4 regions of the Virgibacillus ihumii genome follow, and region 3 is predicted to be linked to each of the others. Evidence: riboswitches for the same ligand, from Rfam matches in the RefSeq annotation. Region 3 holds a riboswitch; each other region holds the start of a gene.
What was found. Region 3 has a riboswitch for S-adenosylmethionine ahead of HUX68_RS11740 (PLP-dependent aspartate aminotransferase family protein). Riboswitches for the same ligand answer to the same signal wherever they lie in the genome.
Positions count from the first base shown of each region.

Region 1: it holds a riboswitch for S-adenosylmethionine, as region 3 does, so the genes downstream of both, HUX68_RS09110 (LLM class flavin-dependent oxidoreductase) here and HUX68_RS11740 (PLP-dependent aspartate aminotransferase family protein) in region 3, are expected to answer to the same signal.
Region 2: it holds a riboswitch for S-adenosylmethionine, as region 3 does, so the genes downstream of both, HUX68_RS00410 (5-methyltetrahydropteroyltriglutamate--homocysteine S-methyltransferase) here and HUX68_RS11740 (PLP-dependent aspartate aminotransferase family protein) in region 3, are expected to answer to the same signal.
Region 4: it holds a riboswitch for S-adenosylmethionine, as region 3 does, so the genes downstream of both, ssuE (NADPH-dependent FMN reductase) here and HUX68_RS11740 (PLP-dependent aspartate aminotransferase family protein) in region 3, are expected to answer to the same signal.

Region 1 covers NZ_CACVAN010000001.1:1,847,561-1,852,514, forward strand. Annotated here, with positions in the region: gene HUX68_RS09100 (CoA-acylating methylmalonate-semialdehyde dehydrogenase) at 1-774, shown strand, start outside; gene HUX68_RS09105 (sodium:solute symporter family transporter) at 985-2,481, opposite strand; gene HUX68_RS09110 (LLM class flavin-dependent oxidoreductase) at 2,505-3,875, opposite strand; SAM riboswitch class I at 4,122-4,229, opposite strand; gene HUX68_RS09115 (thioesterase family protein) at 4,696-4,954, opposite strand, start outside.
Region 2 covers NZ_CACVAN010000001.1:68,320-73,273, forward strand. Annotated here, with positions in the region: gene HUX68_RS00395 (SulP family inorganic anion transporter) at 1-788, shown strand, start outside; gene HUX68_RS00400 (universal stress protein) at 832-1,248, shown strand; gene HUX68_RS00405 (hypothetical protein) at 1,342-1,485, opposite strand; gene HUX68_RS00410 (5-methyltetrahydropteroyltriglutamate--homocysteine S-methyltransferase) at 1,592-2,698, opposite strand; SAM riboswitch class I at 2,787-2,883, opposite strand; gene HUX68_RS00415 (ArsR/SmtB family transcription factor) at 3,095-3,421, shown strand; gene HUX68_RS00420 (cation diffusion facilitator family transporter) at 3,464-4,402, shown strand; gene HUX68_RS00425 (NADPH-dependent FMN reductase) at 4,429-4,954, shown strand, end outside.
Region 3 covers NZ_CACVAN010000001.1:2,438,292-2,443,245, reverse strand. Annotated here, with positions in the region: gene HUX68_RS11745 (hypothetical protein) at 1-72, shown strand, start outside; gene HUX68_RS11740 (PLP-dependent aspartate aminotransferase family protein) at 42-1,754, opposite strand; SAM riboswitch class I at 1,844-1,959, opposite strand; gene rarD (EamA family transporter RarD) at 2,039-2,941, opposite strand; gene megL (methionine gamma-lyase) at 3,322-4,506, shown strand.
Region 4 covers NZ_CACVAN010000001.1:2,909,028-2,913,981, forward strand. Annotated here, with positions in the region: rRNA gene HUX68_RS14210 (23S ribosomal RNA) at 1-2,011, shown strand, start outside; rRNA gene rrf (5S ribosomal RNA) at 2,173-2,288, shown strand; tRNA gene HUX68_RS14220 (tRNA-Asn) at 2,418-2,492, shown strand; tRNA gene HUX68_RS14225 (tRNA-Thr) at 2,497-2,569, shown strand; gene HUX68_RS14230 (hypothetical protein) at 2,736-2,981, shown strand; SAM riboswitch class I at 3,141-3,248, shown strand; gene ssuE (NADPH-dependent FMN reductase) at 3,710-4,249, shown strand; gene HUX68_RS14240 (LLM class flavin-dependent oxidoreductase) at 4,281-4,954, shown strand, end outside.

The DNA.
Region 1 (4,954 bases), 590 kb from region 3:
CCAGTTGGGGAATATGTTTACAAACGGGGAAGCGAAAACCTGAAACGTGTCCAGGCTCTGACTGGCGCAAAAAATCATACCGTTGTTTTAAAAGATACCAATCTGGATGATGCGGTAGCAGACATCGTTTCTGCAGCTTTCGGATCAGCTGGAGAGCGCTGCATGGCGTGTGCAGCAGTAACCGTTGAAGATGATGTTGCCGATGAATTCATCGCAAAACTAAAGGAAGCTGCTGATCATGTAAAAATGGGGAACGGCCTGGATGATGGCGTCTTTTTAGGACCGGTAATCCGGGAAGAAAACCAAAAGAAAACAGTAGATTACATTGAAAAGGGTGTCACTGAAGGAGCTACGCTGCTAAGAGACGGTCGTAAAGATGACTTGGATGGCGGTTACTTTGTTGGCCCAACCATTTTTGAAGGCGTAACAACAGACATGACCATTTGGAAAGAGGAACTATTTGCACCTGTGTTATCTGTAATTCGCGTTAAGAACTTGAAAGAAGCAGTTGAAACAGCAAACCAGTCTGAATTTGCCAATGGTGCATGCCTCTTCACTTCAAATACTTCCTCGGTACGTTATTTCCGGGAGAATATCGATGCAGGTATGATTGGGGTTAACCTTGGTGTTCCGGCCCCAATGGCATTTTTCCCATTCTCGGGATGGAAATCATCATTCTTCGGCACATTGCATGCAAACGGTAAAGACAGCGTCGATTTTTACACGCGCAAAAAAGTAGTGACTGCGCGTTATAAAGCACCTGAATTTAAATAATAGATAAACAAAACCGCCTGAATACGGCGGTTTTTTGCTTTCTATCGGCGGCTGCAAAAAGTGGGCTCGCGAAAATCGCGTGAGCCCACTTTTTGCAGCACTATTAACTATTAAAATACCACTTCCACAAAGAAAATCCGGTAATCAATAGACTAAGTATAAATCCAAAGAGCCATATAGCAAGCATTGTATTCATATATCTTCCCCTTTCTACTGAGCCTGACTTACATTAACATTAGTCGCATGCCGCGTTTTCAACACTTTCGCAAGGATAATCATCGATCCAATCCCGATAAGTGTGGACCACGCACCTGCCGCCATCGTACTCTCCTCGATGCCGCCGAAATAGATAATGAGATAAGATAGCAGCCCAATAAACATCGATGATTCGGCTGCTCTAGGCGATGCTTTTTTCTTAGCAAATACGGCATATAAGATAGGACCCAATGTTCCCGCGGCAACCCCGGAAATACCAATCCACATAACATCCGCCATATACTTAGGTGGCTGTAACACAATCAGAAACGCAGCGACCCCAACAAGCAGAACTGATAAGCGGCTGATTCGTAACGCTATTTTCTCAGCTTTTTTGTTATCTGCTTTAACAATTCCCCGTTTCACAAGCACTTTCAGGAAAATATCATTGGCAAAGACAGTCGAAATGGAAACGAACAGACCGTCTGTGGTTGACATTGCCGCAGCTAAAATAACGACACCCATTAACGCTACGACAAATGCGGGAAAGACCCATACCACATATTCAATCAGGGCAAGATCGCTGGTTTGAACGCTATTACCGAGCCCTACTCTGCTGAATATTCCTCCAAAAAGGATCAGTAAACAGCAAGAAGTGGTAATCACATAAACCAAGATCATTTTTCCGACATCTTTTTCACTCTTTAACCCAAGTACCTTATTGAATAAATGAGGAGCCGATGCAAATGCCCATTGGATTATAATGGCACCCATGATGGCAGTAAATGAATCAAAATAGATGGAATTCGAATTAAACACGCCTACCAGACTCGAATCCTGGCCGGCCAAATTATTGGTGATACCGGATACTGTTGAAGAAATATCCCCTTTCCAAAAAACAACTAATCCGGAAATAAAAATAAACAAACCGGCAGCAGCCATTAATATCGCCTGTACCGCATCCGTATAAACGTCAGCAAATGCACCACCGGCCAGCACATACACGACAACAACAACTGCAATCAGGATTAATCCGCTCGTATAAGACATTCCAAGCATGTACTCGAATATTCTCGCACCTGCGACAAATTGCCCGGCGATGTAGAATATGTTGAAAAGCAAGATTAACCCCGTGCCGACCCGTAAAATATCACTGTTGTAAAAATCACCCAGCCAGTCCGGCAACGACAAGGACTTCTGCTTCGTGTTCAGTTTTCGTGCTTTTTTTGCCACCATTAAAACACCGATAGGCCCGCCACCAATCATGGCCAAAAACAGCCACAGATTCGAATATCCCCATTCATACGACCAGCCCGGGTAACCTAAAAATGTAGCAGCACTCAAATAGGTTGATGCAAAGGACAGCCCAAGCACTACCGGACCCAGCTTTTCACCACCAATCGCAAAATCACTCATATTTTTCGTTTTCTTCGAGCCAACAAATCCTAAAGCCAACATAATGACCAAAAACAACGATAATCCGATCCACAAATAGATTGTTAGTGCGTCCATTTTCTCCTCCTTTTAACGTGTTGTTATTTGCTTAATACTCCTAATTTTTTAGCAGGATGATTTTCCGGCAAGTGGGGCTGTCCTTTACCAAACATGTTCTCCCGCAATGTTTTTGCCTCATATTCTTTCCGATAGATCCCGCGTTTCTGCAACTCAGGCACAACATAATCCACAAATTCCTCAAATGTCCCCGGTGAATACGTTTGGGCAATATTAAATCCATCAGCATCGCCCTCGATTGCCCACTCTTCTATTTTGTTGGCGATCTGTTCCGGTGTCCCGATAAACCGGACCGTTCCATTGCCAAGCCCATGATTTTTAACAGCCTCACGCAATGTCCATTTTTTATTTGGATCTTTGGCATACATATCCAGATTCCCCTGAACAGCTTCCGTTTTCATATCCTCGATATACTGGTCAGGATCGTATGTGGAGAAATCAATCCCTGTATGCCCGGATAACAGCGAAAGCGTTCCTTCATAGCTGACCTGCTCCGTAAGTTCCTCATATTTGGCATAAGCCTCTTCTTCTGTCGAACCGATAATCGGCAAAATCATTGGGAAAATAAGCACATTACCAGGTTGTCTGCCCTGTTCCTTCGTGCGATTCCGAATGTCCTCGGAATATTGCTGCAAAGCATCCAGTGAATGATTTTTTGTAAAAACAGCTTCTGCGTGTTTTGCCGCAAAATTTCTTCCCCTTGGTGAAGCCCCTGCCTGGAAGAGAACCGGCGTACGCTGTGGCGATGGTTCGACTAAATGCGGTCCGGGTACATCGAAAAATTCCCCTTGATGATTAATCAAGTCGACCTTATCCGGATCTGCAAAATTGTCATTTTCTTTATCATAAATAACGGCATTGTCATCCCAGCTGTGTTCCCATAACTTATAAACCACTTCCAAAAACTCATCCGCCCGGTCATAGCGGAGATCATGCTGAAGGCGTCCGGAAAGACCAAGGTTCACCGCTTCACTTTCCAAATACGATGTCACCACATTCCAGGCCACACGCCCTTCTGTCAGGTGATCCAGCGTGGATAACTGCCGTGCCAACGCATAAGGCTGTGCGTATGTTGCGGATATGGTCGGTGCAAAACCTAAGTTTTCCGTTACCGCCGCCATTGCCGAAATCGGAATCAACGGATCATGTGCGGGCAGCTGTACAGCATGCTGTGCCGCCGGTCGATGGCTGTTTTTATAAACACTGTAGGTCCCTAATACATCAGCGATAAAAAGTGCATCGAATTTCCCACGTTCCAACACTTTTGCTGTTTCTGTCCAGTAAGACAATCGGTTATGATTGGTACCTTGATCTTTTTCATATTTCCACAACCCTGTTGAGTGCGGAGAAGGTGAGTTTTGGATAAAACCGTTTAAATGAATTTGCTTTTTCATAAAATATCACTCCTTGAAAGTTAAATACACTAAACCAATAAGAAAACTAGAATTTAAGCGTATAGGTGACTGCAAATTAGGCGTTTTCCTTACAAAACCTTTAATCATCACGCCTTTTGCCGGAAATCCTGTATGTACTTGTTTACACTTCCATTTTTTATACGCTCCCCTTTCCAATCAAATGCAAAAAACCCTTCTCCGAAATAGAGAAGGGTTCACAAAACAATGAATTAATTTTGCCGCACCTTCTCATCTTCGGAATGCTATCCATTCCTCTGAATTTGGCACCATGCTTAATAAAAGCTGGTTGCCGAGAGTTCACAGGGTCAGTCCCTCCCTCTCTCTTGATAAGAAGTAATCATAATTATTTAATTTTTGTTTATGTTATCACAGATATTTAATTTGTCAACATGAATTTTAGATCAGTACAATTTCAATTATCCACTCATTATGCAGTTGTTCATCCTTGAATTGACTGCATTATATCAGCCATCATGCATAATCATATATGCGCACAATTTCGAACTGGATATGCGCGATTTCGGAATGGATATTCGCGGTTTTGAACCGGATATCCACGTTTTTGCAACCATTATTCGCGATTTCGAATCAGATATTCGCGTTTTTAGATAATCCCATAATTTTGATTAATTCGACCTACGATTCGAATATATGATGACCCCATCATATATGTGCGATTTTGAACCGCTTATGTGCGGTTTCAACATCGATATGTGCGGTTTTGACACATATATGTGCGATTCCGGACCAGATATGTGCGATTTCATCCCCAGCCGGAAATCTTACGTTCCATACTCTCTTACTTTTTCTTCCGAATCCCGATCACACGGCCCGCTTCTTTTGGCTTTTCTTCCGGCGTATGCTCAGCAGCCAGCTCTTCCACCTTCGCAAAAACTTCTTCAGGAAACGGTGCCGGACTGCCGGATGTCTGATCAATTCCCATCAGCATCTGCTCACTGGTTGCAGCACGTTTTCCTTTTTCGCCATACAATTCAAAAAAGACGTGCGCTCGTTTGGCATCATAATCAAGCAGGCTCAAACGAACCTCAAAAGGCTCA
Region 2 (4,954 bases), 2.4 Mb from region 3:
TATCAATGGCAATTGTCGGGTTGCTGGAATCATTATTAACCTCTAATATAGTAGATGATATGACGGATACGGAAAGCAATAATAACAAAGAAAGCCGCGGACAGGGAATTGCCAATATTGTAGCGGGATTTTTCGGCGGAATGGCCGGATGTGCTATGATCGGACAATCCGTTATTAATGTCAAATCGGGTGGTGCCGGCCGGTTATCCGCTTTTGTTGCTGGGACTTTCCTGATGTTTCTCATTATTGTTCTGGGTGGTTTGGTTGTGCAAATTCCAATGGCGGCGCTTGTTGGTGTCATGTTTATGGTTTCAATAAGTACGTTTGATTGGTCATCGGTGAAAAATTTGAACAAACTGCCTAAAACGGATGCAGCCGTAATGGTCACAACGGTGGCCCTCGTTCTGGTAACGCATAATTTATCGATTGGTGTTTTGGCAGGGGTGCTGTTAAGCGCAATATTCTTTGCTGCAAAAATTTCCAAGATAAAAGTGACGGAAGAGCTTATTTTGCGGGAGCAGAAAAAAATCTATCGTGTGGAAGGACAGTTGTTCTTTGCTTCGGTCAGCGATTTTCCGGCAAAGTTTAACTTTATGGACTCTGTTGAAGCGGTGGAAATTGATCTGACACACGCACATCTCTGGGATGATTCGGCAATTGGTGCGCTGGATAAAATTGAAATGAAGTTTGCGGAAAATGATATACACGTAACGTATACCGGACTGAATGATGAAAGCCGCAATTTAAAAAAACGTATCGGCGGACTTTCAAAAGCGTCCGGTCATTAATATGGAAATGTCATAGAGTGCGAAATTTCTAAGGGGTGAACCTTTGTTTAAACGGATACTATTGGCTACGGATGGTTCAAAACATTCAGTTCGTTCGGCAGATTATGCCATTCAGCTTGCAGAAAAATTTAAAGGAACAATTGATGTTGTTTATGTGGTTGATGGGCAAAAATCAAAATCAGATGTTCTCCACCATGACAGTAAGTATGAAATTATGCAGCGAAGAAAAGAAAAGATTCAGCACGTATTGAATCAGATTGAGGGAAACAATATTGACTACAACGTGCAAATACTTCACGGGGAACCCGGCCCGGTAATCGTTGAATTTGCAAATTCGCATGATTTTGATTGCATTGTAATCGGGAGCAGAGGGTTGAATAATCTGCAAACGATGATTTTAGGCAGTGTAAGCCACAAAGTTGCTAAACGGGCTGATTGTCCGGTTCTTATTGTGAAATGAAAAAGTGAAACCATGTCTTTACGTGAATTGAACAAGCCCGTGCCTGAACATCAGGTACGGGCTTTAACGTTTATACAGCATTCAACGATTTTTTCACTGGGAAATATGATGGACAACTTTTGCCTGAAAATCCATTTTGTTAATTCGGTTAATAATATTGGAAATGCTTGTTACGGTATTATCAAATGTCACACTGCCATTGAGCCCTCCTCGTGCATACGCACTGCGGGGTCTCATCTAGGCCTCTCCTCCCGCAGGAGTCTACGTATATTTCCTCCGCTAATTTCTAGAATTGTTCGTTTTTTGAATTACACTTTTTGATTTGTCCCAGCCTTTTTGGCACTTAATTCCAAATTTCACGGGCCACATCCACAACAAATTTCAGTTTTGCCCACTGCTGTTCCTCCGTAAGTTTGTTACCGTGATGGGTTGAAGCGAATCCGCATTGTGGGCTCAGACACAACTGGTTGTGTGGAACATATTCAGCCGCACCTTTTATACGCGAGATGACTTCATCTTTATTTTCCAGTTCACCCGATTTGGATGTGATAACGCCAAGTACAACGCGCGGACCACCCTCAGGAACGTATTTCAACGGATTAAAGCTGCCGGAACGATCATCATCATACTCGAGGAAAAATCCATCAACATTGCCTTTTGCAAATAATTTCGGGGCAATCCGGTCATAGCTGCCTTCAAATGCCCATGTGGAGCGGTAATTTCCCCGGCATAAGTGTACTGTTACAGTCAGGTCATCCGGTTTTTCGGCGAGGCTTTCATTGAGAACACGCACTGCCAGGTCAATCAGATAATCCCGGTCGACCATATCATCATTCCATGGAACACTGTCAGCAGCAAGCCCGGCAATATAGACATCATCCAGCTGCAAATAGCGGAGTCCTTTGTCATAAAAAGCCTGAAGCGCATCTTGATACGTCTGGATAATGTCTTCTGCATATTTTTCAACATCCGGATAAATGTCTGCATTTCGAATACCATCGTTAAAAAACATATTTGGGCTTGGGATCGCAAACTTTACAGCGGCACGTTCATCAACAATATCAAGTAGGTCGTTGACATCCCGTAAAAATGGATGACTTCGGTTAAATGAGATTTTCCCCGAATTCCGAACGTTGTATTTTTCCGTTTCCTGATCATTGAATGCATAACCCTGTTCAGGTACATATCCTTCAAATCCGTTTAAATGTTCCATAAAGTCGAGGTGGAACCAGGTTCGGCGGAATTCCCCATCACTGACAGCTTCCAGGCCGGTTTCAATTTGTTTGTCAACTGCCCGTTTGATTTCCTCATTTTCCACATCACGCAATTGTTCTGCAGAAATAGTGCCTTCTTTAAAATCCTTTCTTGCCGCATGCAGCCGCTCAGGTCGGAGCAAACTCCCAACCTGGTCTGCGCGAAAAGGTGCTTTTGTACCGATTTTGGTTGTCATCCATGTTCCTCCTTTAAGGTAACTGAATCCGAAAACATAAAAAGGCCTCTTCCAATAAGAAGAGACCTGACTGTTTTATACGTCACTCTTCTTATCTTCAAGCATTGCGCTTCTGGAATTAGCACAGTTTTATAACCGATGCTGAGGCTTCAAAGGGCCAGTCCCTCCACCTCTCTGGATAAGAATATTTCGTTATTCAGTTTAGTTTAAATAATACGATACACCTGAAGTTTTGGAATGTCAATACAAAAATTTGCAGCTCATCATCATAGACGGTTTCTTGACTTTTGAATGGTTCAATTATAAAATATGAACATATACTGATATACGCATATATTAATATTGACAACCTTCAGCCAAACATTCGAATGGTTTAGACGAGTGGGGGAATTATAAATGGCAGATCAAAATGAAGAACAGCAGATCGAACAAAAAGATTTGGATGAGGAAACATTGTTTGTTGTTTCGCAGACATTTAAAGCTTTAGGGGATCCAACCAGAATCCGGATCCTGCACTTATTATTTCATAATGAATATTCGGTGAATGGTATTGCGGAAGCGCTGCACCTGAGGCAATCTACAGTCTCACATCAGCTTCGATTCCTAAAGAACTTGCGTCTCGTGAAGTATCGCCGGGAAGGCACAACATTGTATTATTCCCATGACGATGAGCATGTTATTAACATTTTGAAGCAAACCATTGACCATGCACTGCACAGCTGATGCCAACTTTAATATGTTACATAATAGCAGGGAGGTATTCCTATGGGACACGATCATGGTCACGACCATACACATGGTGCAAATAAAAAGGCATTGATGATCAGCTTTATTATTATAACCGCATATATGATCATAGAGGCGGTTGGCGGGTTTATCACGAACAGTCTTGCTTTACTGTCAGATGCGGGTCACATGCTTAGTGACTCTGTTTCCCTTGGTGTTGGATTGATTGCTTTTGCCATGGGTGAGAAAGTAGCTAACTACAGTAAAACATATGGGTATAAACGCTTTGAAATTTTGGCAGCCTTTTTTAATGGTGTGACACTTATGGCCATTGCACTGTATATCTTCTATGAGGCATTTCAGCGGTTTACCAGCCCGCATGAAGTGGCGTCGGTCGGCATGCTTATCATCGCCATCATTGGTCTTATTGTAAACATCGTGGTAGCATGGATTTTAATGCGTGGTGACACCGATGAAAATTTAAATTTGCGTGCGGCATTCCTGCATGTACTCGGCGATTTACTCGGATCGGTTGGAGCAATTGTTGCTGCACTTCTCATCATGTTTTTCAATTGGGGCTGGGCAGACCCGCTCGCAAGTATCATTGTGGCAGCTTTGGTACTGATAAGCGGTTGGAAAGTTACAAAAGACGCCGTCCATGTACTCATGGAAGGTACACCGAAAAATGTTGAATTGGATGAGGTTATTAATACGATTGAAAATGTTCAGGGTGTGCACGGCATTCATGATTTGCACGTTTGGAGTATTACGAGCGGGCAAAACGCATTATCCTGTCATGCGGTAGTTGATGGCAGTCTCAATATTAAAGAAAGTCAAAATCTGCTCCGATATATTGAGGAACAATTGGAGCAAAAAGGGATCGGCCATGTAACCATTCAGTTAGAAAATAAAGAACATCCACATGATGAATCGTTGATGTGCAGTTATGATCAGGGCAATCCGGCGCATGAACACTGATTAAGGAGTAGCGGGGGGAGAAACAAATGAAAATTATCGGATTATCCGGCTCAACTGTCGGATCAAAAACAAGAACAGCAATGGAATACACGATGAATATTGTAACGAAGAAATTTCCTGATGCACAGACTGCACTGATTGATCTGGCGGAATATGATATTCAGTTCAGTGACGGACGTAATTTTATGGAATACGAAGGCGATACCAAATATGTGGCGCAAACGTTGATGGAAGCGGATGCGATTATAATCGGGACACCAATATTTCAGGCATCCATTCCCGGTACATTGAAAAATATTTTTGATTTACTTCCTGTTGACGCATTTCGGGAAAAAATCGTCAGTATACTTGTAACTGCAGGATCGGCCAAACATTATTTAATTCCTGAACAGCAATTAAAACCGATACTTGGTTATATGAAGGCACAGATCGTTCAATCATATGTATTTATTGAGGAAAAGAATTTTTACCGAAAAGAAATTGTTGATGATGATGTGCTGTTCAGGCTTGATCGGCTGGTGGAAGATACAATTGAATTAACGGAAACATATA
Region 3 (4,954 bases):
CAATCTTTTTACCAAGACTTCTCCCCGTCCGCTGCATTTCCTTATGCGTTTGTCAGTACTTTATCAGATTGACCACTACGAAGTCTGGTTGCTTCTTGATAGGCATCCTTTCCGGAAATAACAGTAATTCCGGCGGCTTTGGCATTCTCCAAAGTTTGGTCACTTTCGCTCGGATTATCTGTCCAAAGAATTTTTCCTTCTTTATTAATAAACTGTTCAATCGTCTCAGGAGGCAGTGCCTGATTATTCGTTGCAACAGCATCCACATCAAATGGAATTTCCTGCAATGAGTTGTAGTTCCCATGATTGCCGACTGTAACGATCTGGAATCCTAATTTATCCAAATTATTGAACGATGTTTCGCCATAGACAGCAATGGTTTTTTTGCGAAGTCCGTTCTCCCGGTTGAATGGGGTGGACAGCAGCCAGTTAATGGCATCAGCATCCGTCGTCTCAATTGTTTTTTCAACACCGGCTGCATTTGCGATTGCCTGATCCAGGTCGGCTAACGTATCCTTAGTCGATTCAAGGCCAACTGACAGGCGGATTAATTCCTCTGTAACACCGCTTTGCTTCAGGTCTTCAGCACCCAGCTGCTGGTGTGTCGTTGATGCCGGATGAATGATCAGCGATTTAGCGTCGCCGACATTGGCAACGTGGGACCAGATAGAAATATTATCAATTACTTTGCGTCCAGCATCACGATCACCTTTAATACCAAATGTAATCACCGAACCAAATCCGATCTGAAAATATTTCTGTGCGGTCTGGTGTGATGGATGATCTTTTAAACCAGGGTAGTTGACCCATTCGACTGCAGGATGATTTTGCAGGAAGTCAGCAACTTCTGCCGCATTTTTATTATGTCGCTCCACCCGTAGATGAAGGGTTTCCAGTCCTTGCAGCAGTTGGAACGCATCCTGTGGTCCAAGACATGCACCAATATCGCGCAGCAACTGGACACGCAGTTTTGTGGCAAATGCTACAGGACCAAGATCCGCATAGCGAACGCCGTGATAGCTTTCGTCAGGCTCGGTGAACCCAGGGAATTTCCCTTTTGTCCAATCAAATCTGCCGCCGTCAATCGCCACTCCGCCTATTGTTGTACCATGGCCGCCGATCCATTTCGTTGCGGAATGAATGACAATGTCGGCCCCCCATGTTAGTGGCTTCGAAACGTAAGGTGTAGCAAACGTATTATCAATGATAACCGGAATATCATTTTCATGCGCGATTTCGGCAATCTTTTCAATGTCCAATACATTCAGGCTCGGGTTAGTGATCGTCTCACCAAAGATTGCTTTTGTTTTGGATGTTATCGAACTGCGAATCTGTTCCAGGTCCGTTCCGTCGACAAATTTTACATCGATGCCATAACGTGGGAGTGTATTGGCAAACAGATTATATGTCCCGCCGTACAAATTACTGTCGGCGATGATTTCATCTCCACTTTGGGCGATGTTTAAAATGGATAGTGTAATTGCTGCCATCCCGGATGAAGTCGCCACCGCTGCAGCACCGTCCTCAAGTAATGTAATCCGCTGTTCAAATGCATCAACGGTCGGGTTGCCGATACGGGTATAAATATTGCCTGCTTCCTTCAGTCCAAAAAGATTCTGCGCATGTTCCGTATCCCGAAACACATAGGAAGTAGTCTGATAGATTGGCACCGCGCGTGATCCTGTAGTCGGATCAGGCTGCTGTCCGCCGTGAAGCAGGTTAGTTTCCGGGTTAAAAAGTTGATAGTTTGACATGAAAAATTCCTCCTTGAATTGTATCTGGAGGAAGAGGAGAATGAAAAAGCCCTCTTCCTAAGAAGAGGGCGTTATTTACAACGATCCTCCTCTTATCTTCCAGATCGAAAATTGATCTGTAGGATTTAGCACCTTTCAAAGCAATGACTGCCTTTTAGGTTGCCGGGCTTCACAGGGCCTATCCCTCCGCCGCTCTTGATAAGAAGATATAACTAACTTTAATTAATTTAATGAATATTATATACATGTTCCGTGCCGTTCGTCAACAGATTTTTTAAAATAATTTAGATTTCTTTTTGGCGTACCGGTTTTTTATGCCGTGCCGCTCCCATGTAGATGATTAATGCCACCCAAATGAATAGGAATGAAACAAGATGTGCCTGTGTAAATGGTTCGTCATACAAAAACACGCCGAGAACAAGCATAAGAGTCGGTGCAATGTACTGTAGAAAGCCAACCATTGACAGCGGAATCCGTTTCGCCCCGGCAGCAAACAGCAGAAGCGGGATCGCCGTGGCTATACCGGCACCAAACAGTAAAGTACCATTTCTGGAGAGCATTATGTCAGGTGCAAGCGTACTGCCAGGAATAACAACCAGATAAATAAGTGCAATCGGTGTTACAATCATCGTTTCAATCGTCAGCCCGAACATTGCTCCGATATCGACCATTTTTTTCAACAGTCCATACAGCCCGAAGCTGAATGCCAATACGAGGGAGACCCATGGAAACACGCCAAAACTGATGGTGAGATTGATAACCCCGATCGCCGCCAGGATGAATGAAAGCAGCTGCCGTCTGCTTAGAGATTCATTTAAAACAATCATGCCCAGTAAAATACTGACAAGCGGATTTATGTAATAGCCAAGGCTTGCCTGAACAACATGTTCACTGTTAACCGCCCAAATAAACGTCAGCCAGTTGATGCTGATAATGACGGAAGCCGCAGAAATCCCGATCAGTTTCTTTTTGTCGTGCAGTATTTGTCTGCACTCCTTGAAAAATGGCCGCAGCTTGCCGGATACAAGCACGATGATCATCATAAAAATGAATGACCACAGAATGCGGTGTGCAAGAATTTCATCTGCCGGAACGTGCTGGACAAGTTTCCAATAGATTGGCAGAAACCCCCAAAGTGTATAGGCTGCCGCTGCATAGATAATTCCAAGTTTATTCTCCTGATCCAATTAGCAAGCCTCCTTTGTAATAGTTTTGCATGAATTGAAATTTGAAACGAGCGAACTCCCAGCTCAAACGTGCGAACCCACCCGCAAACGTGCGAAGTGAAGCCACAAACGTGCGAATTCCGGCCCAAACGTGCGAATTCCAGCACAAACGTGCGAACTCCCAGCCCAAACATGCGAACCCACCCGCAAATATGCGAACTCCAGCAGCAAACGTGCACACGCTGCGCCATTTGCTAAATAAATCAAGTTTAGATTCTTTTTTCGGTAAAAGCAATCACCGCGACTCGTAAAAATCCCGGGAAACGCTTTCAAATTGTTGTGGAATAGAATAAGATAGTAGTATATGAATATACTAGATTTTTTAAATTGGGGGATTCTGAATGACAAACGAAAATAAACATTTTGAGACGACGGTAATTCATGAAGGATACGATTCAAAAGAGATGCTTGGAAGCTTGGCAACACCGCTTTTCCAGACCTCGACATATACATTCGACACGGCTGAACAGGGGGAGCGTCGTTTTGCCGGGGAAGAAGCGGGTTATGTGTATTCCCGTCTGGGCAATCCAACCGTAAGCGTGCTTGAGGAGCGGATTGCAGCACTGGAAAACGGTGAACGCGGCCTCGCTTTTGGTTCCGGAATGGCGGCGGTATCGGCAATTCTGATTGCACTGACAAAGGCAAACGATCATGTGCTATGTTCGTCGGGACTCTACGGGTGTACATTTGGCTTATTATCCATGATGAAGGACAAGTATAATATTACGCATGATTTTTCGGAAATGCAGACGAAAGATGAAATCCGTTCATTGATCAAACCGGAAACAACATGTATTTACGTGGAGACACCCATTAACCCGACCATGAAGCTGATTGATCTTCAGATGGTAGCTGAAGTTGCCAAAGAATATGGGATTCCGGTGGTTGTCGACAATACCTTCTCATCACCATATTTGCAGCGGCCGCTTGATCTCGGTTGTGATGTTGTGCTGCACAGTGCGACGAAATACCTCGGCGGGCATGGGGATGTCGTGGCTGGCCTTGCTGTCGGTAAAAAAGACTTCCTCGATGAAGTGGCCATGACCACGCAAAAAGATATTGGCGGAATTATGGCGCCGATGGACGCCTGGCTGCTGCTGCGCGGGTTGAAAACTTTACCGCTCCGGATTGACCGTCATTGTGACAATGCGGAAAGGGTCTTTGAAAAACTGCGCAGCCATCCGAAAGTGAAGCATATTTATTATCCCGGTGATGAAAGCAACCCGGACAATGCCATCTGTAAAAAACAGATGAGACGCGGCGGCGGGCTGATTTCATTTGATGTAAAAGGAACCAAGCAGGATGCCCAACAGTTCCTTAACCATCTTAAATTCTTAAAAATCGCGGTTAGTCTGGGCGATGCAGAGACATTGATCCAGCACCCGGCCACAATGACACATGCCGTTGTGCCGGAAGATGCGCGCCTTAACATGGGTATCACCGACCAGCTCATTCGTCTTTCCGTTGGCCTCGAGCACTGGGAGGATATCTGGTCTGATCTGGAGCAGGCACTTAACAATCTTTAGGGGAGGGCTTATGTACTGAAAAGGCCAGCCTCAAAAAGTTTCATCAAGTGTTCCAACGTATTTTCAGAACGTAAATAAACACGCCTGTACAAGCTATTTGCCGGTGCAGGTGTGATTTTTTGCCAAAAATGACAGTGATCCAGCTCGATTACCAAGGGAAATTTTGTCGGGAAAGCAGGAATTTTCAAGTCGTGTGGCGTATATTAATATTACTAACTAGCAAAGGAAGTGCGCCATTTGATTATGAAACCACTCGAGCCGCCTATTTTGATGAGACAAACCGAGGCTCTCAGCAGGCGGATCCACTCCCATTATTATAGAAAGGCGGAAATATATTTTGAAATTTTGATGTGAAGGTTGAAATCGCGGATATATAGCTTAGAATCGTGAATATCGACAACAAAATCGCGGATATCCGGCATCAAATCGCGGATATCTGCCCCAAAGG
Region 4 (4,954 bases), 470 kb from region 3:
GCACTGATTGGACGAGGGGCCCTCACCGGGTTACCGAATTCAGTCAAACTCCGAATGCCGGTTACGTAGCCTTGGGAGTCAGACTATGGGTGATAAGGTTCATAGTCGAAAGGGAAACAGCCCAGACCGCCAGCTAAGGTCCCAAAGTATACGTTAAGTGGAAAAGGATGTGGCGTTGCCCAGACAACCAGGATGTTGGCTTAGAAGCAGCCATCATTTAAAGAGTGCGTAATAGCTCACTGGTCGAGTGACGCTGCGCCGAAAATGTACCGGGGCTAAACGTATCACCGAAGCTGCGGATTGTTCTTCGAACAATGGTAGGAGAGCGTTCCAGGCGCTGTGAAGTCAGACCGTGAGGACTGGTGGAGCACCTGGAAGTGAGAATGCCGGTATGAGTAGCGAAAAAAGAGTGAGAATCTCTTTCACCGAAAGCCTAAGGTTTCCTGAGGAAGGCTCGTCCTCTCAGGGTTAGTCGGGACCTAAGCCGAGGCCGAAAGGCGTAGGCGATGGACAACAGGTCGATATTCCTGTACCACCTCATGAGCGTTTGAGCGACGGGGGGACGCAGGAGGAGAAGGAAAGCGCACCGATGGACGTGTGCGTCCAAGCAGTAAGGCAGTTGGATAGGTAAATCCGTCCAATAATGCCGAGCTGTGATGGGGAGGGAAATAGAGTACCGAAGTTCCTGCATCCACACTGCCAAGAAAAGCCTCTAGTGAGTTCATAGGTGCCCGTACCGCAAACCGACACAGGTAGGCGAGGAGAGAATCCTAAGGTGAGCGGGAGAACTCTCGTTAAGGAACTCGGCAAAATGACCCCGTAACTTCGGGAGAAGGGGTGCTTGCTTACGAGTGAGCCGCAGTGAATAGGCCCAAGCGACTGTTTAGCAAAAACACAGGTCTCTGCGAAGCCGAAAGGCGAAGTATAGGGGCTGACACCTGCCCGGTGCTGGAAGGTTAAGGGGAAGCGTTAGCACTTCGGTGCGAAGCGCAGAACCGAAGCCCCAGTAAACGGCGGCCGTAACTATAACGGTCCTAAGGTAGCGAAATTCCTTGTCGGGTAAGTTCCGACCCGCACGAAAGGTGCAACGACTTGGGCACTGTCTCAACGAGAGACCCGGTGAAATTATACGATGTGTGAAGATGCACATTACCCGCGACAGGACGGAAAGACCCCGTGGAGCTTTACTGTAGCCTGATATTGAATGTTGGTACAGCTTGTACAGGATAGGTGGGAGCCATAGAACCCGGAGCGCCAGCTTCGGTGGAGGCACACGTGGGATACCACCCTGGCTGTACGGACCTTCTAACCCAGGGCCGTAATCCGGTCCGGAGACAGTGTCAGGCGGGCAGTTTGACTGGGGCGGTCGCCTCCCAAAAGGTAACGGAGGCGCCCAAAGGTTCCCTCAGAATGGTTGGCAATCATTCGCATGAGTGTAAAGGCAGAAGGGAGCTTGACTGCGAGACCTACAAGTCGAGCAGGGACGAAAGTCGGGCTTAGTGATCCGGTGGTTCCGCATGGAAGGGCCATCGCTCAACGGATAAAAGCTACCCCGGGGATAACAGGCTTATCTCCCCCAAGAGTTCACATCGACGGGGAGGTTTGGCACCTCGATGTCGGCTCATCGCATCCTGGGGCTGTAGTCGGTCCCAAGGGTTGGGCTGTTCGCCCATTAAAGCGGTACGCGAGCTGGGTTCAGAACGTCGTGAGACAGTTCGGTCCCTATCCGTCGTGGGCGTTGGAAGTTTGCGAGGAGCTGTCCTTAGTACGAGAGGACCGGGATGGACACACCGCTGGTGTACCAGTTGTTCCGCCAGGAGCACAGCTGGGTAGCTACGTGTGGCAAGGATAAGTGCTGAAAGCATCTAAGCATGAAGCCCCCCTCAAGATGAAACTTCCCATCACTTCGAGTGAGTAAGATCCCTCAGAGACGATGAGGTAGATAGGTCCGAGGTGGAAGCGTGGTGACACGTGGAGCTGACGGATACTAATCGATCGAGGACTTAACTAAACAGCTTTTGATGGTGCGTTGCATATACGCTTATTCAGTTTTCAGGGTATAAATTCCTGAATAGCTCTTGCATTTTTTATCGAAAATGCCTATAATATATCTTGTCTTGAAAAATGAGGGAGAACATCGTGACGAAAGATGTCATGGTTCCAGCCCGAAGGTCTGGTAGCAATAGCGGAGAGGTCACACCTGTTCCCATGCCGAACACAGCAGTTAAGCTCTCCAGCGCCGATGGTAGTTGGGGCTTTGCCCCTGCAAGAGTAGGACGCCGCCAGGCCATTAATAATAAGCTTGTTTTTAAGCAGGCTTTCTGATAGTAAAAACTTGGTGAACAGCCAGGTTTTTGTAATATGAAATGCTATAAATAGCAGTATATTTGGGTAACATACCAATTAGTTATTATTATTCCACAGTAGCTCAGCGGTAGAGCGATCGGCTGTTAACCGATTAGTCGCAGGTTCGATTCCTGCCTGTGGAGCCATCATGCTTCCATAGCTCAGCCGGTAGAGCACTTCCATGGTAAGGAAGGGGTCAGCGGTTCGAGTCCGCTTGGAAGCTTATATTTTAAACGCTTATCCTCCAATAGGTATAGGCGTTTTTTTATAATTATTCTAAGAATGTTTGTTTTGCAGACTAAAATTTGGCTTTTTCTAACCGTCGAAGGAAAAAGACCATAAATGGGCTTTTAATTATCAAGCTGGCATAAAAAAGGGGCATTTTGTTAATGTATAAAAAATTGGTTGTTGAAATGAAGAAATCCGGATTGACAATGGAGGACCTAGCTGATTGTTTAAAAATCACGCCAAATGAGGTTTATGAAAGGATTTATCAGATTGGAACAATCTTTGATGAACATGAGGGGGAGATGAGAAATGATTTCTATTTTTCAGAAGCGCTCATAATAACGCGTACTTTTTTCCCTGGTCGCTCACCTTTTGAAGTATTTGGTGTCCTAGAGGATGAAAAATAGCAAGGGAATTACTAAATATAAACAAACAACCGCCGCCACCCTAATATCAAAACCATATAACCATTTTAATGTCATCCGATAATGGAAAACACTAATTAATTTAAAAACCCACTTGATTTATCAGACTAATTGGAATATAATGGGCTGTAATAATAAAATATCTTATCCAGAGAAGCTGAGGGATCTGGCCCTGTGAAGCTTCAGCAACCTCTGACATTGTCAGAAAGGTGCTAAATCCAGCAAGATTAATTTCTTGGAAGATAAGGGCGGATTCCAATAATCGCAAGTAACCCTCTTTTCTTATCCAAGGAAAGGGGGTTTTTTGACGCATTTTTTCGGCGTACTTTTTAGCAGATGGGGTTGGAACAAAACAAATAAATGTATAAGAAAAGACGGACAATACTCTATTTTAGCGGAGGAAATATGCGTAGACTCCTGCGGGAGGAAAGGCCTAGGTGAGACTCTGAGTGCGAAGCACGAAGAGGCTCAACAGCCGCCCGCGGTAAAGAAGACACAGCGAAAGTGATTTCCTTGAGCTGATGTCGCACTTATGCTCGAAAGTGAAAGCGAAGTATATTTCCGGAGCGGCTAGATTCCTCAACTAAGTTAATTCGTATTTTCTTTTGATAAAATACTTTTGTCCCAGCCTCATTGCATAAGTGCAACTATGGTCGTCACCCAAAGGTTTGGTGACAACCAAGTTTTCTAAACAGGAAAGGATGGTTGAAATGAGTGAAATTGTTATTTTATCAGGAAGCCCCTCTGTAACTTCACGTTCGGACCAGGTGCTGAAATATTTAGGGAACTTGTTAACAGAGGAGCATTTTACGGTGACGCATATTTCAGTCCGGGATTTGCCTTATAAAGATTTGTTTACCGGAAATTGGGAACATCCCATCGTTCAGGATATTGCGGCGATGATTCGGAAGGCAAACGGCGTGATTGTGGGATCACCTGTATATAAGGGTGCATATTCCGGAGCATTGAAGTCCTTGATTGATGTGCTGCCGCAGGATGTATTACAGCATACCCCGGTATTGCCATTGATGACGGGTGGAAGTGCTTCACATTTGTTGGCAATTGAGTATACGTTAAAGCCGGTACTTGCAACATTAAAGGGGTATAATCTGAAAGGACTTTATTTGCTGGATAGTCAAATAGATAAATATAGTGAAAACCCAATTATTGATCGGGAAATTTTGGAACGGACGAAAAAACAGTTGTATTATTTTACGGAACTAGTAAACGGCGGGGTTGTTTGGAATTAATCTAATTTGATACTGAAAGGGGCTGGATAGAATGGTAAATAAACGAATTTACTTAAATGCATTCGATATGAATACTCCAGGACATCAGTCACCGGGTCTTTGGACACACCCGGAAGATGAGTCACATCGTTATAAGGACAGCAGTTATTGGATTGAACTTGCTAAACTGTTGGAGCGCGGAAGATTTGATGCGGTATTTATTGCAGATGTGCTTGGCACGTATGATGTTTATAAAGGATCAAGAGATGCAGCGGTACGGCAGGGAGCTCAGGCACCGGTGAATGATCCGCTGCTGATTGTACCGTTAATGGCTGCGGTTACAAATCATCTCGGGTTCGGGGTAACCTCTTCCGTGACGCATGAACATCCATATTTATTTGCCCGTCGGATGACGACGCTTGATCATCTGACAAATGGACGGGTCGGCTGGAATATTGTTACGTCTTATCTTAAGAGTGCGGCGGTCAATATGGGGAGGGCCGGTCAGATTAAACATGATGAACGGTATGATATTGCAGCGGAATATGTCGATGTTTGTTACAAACTCTGGGAAGAAAGCTGGGAAAGTGATGCAGTAAAATTGGATAAAGAAAATGGTGTATACACTGATCCAGACAAGGTACATGATATCCATCATGAAGGAAAATACTATAAGGTTCCCGGTGCTCATTTATCTGAACCGTCCAAACAAAGAACCCCAGTATT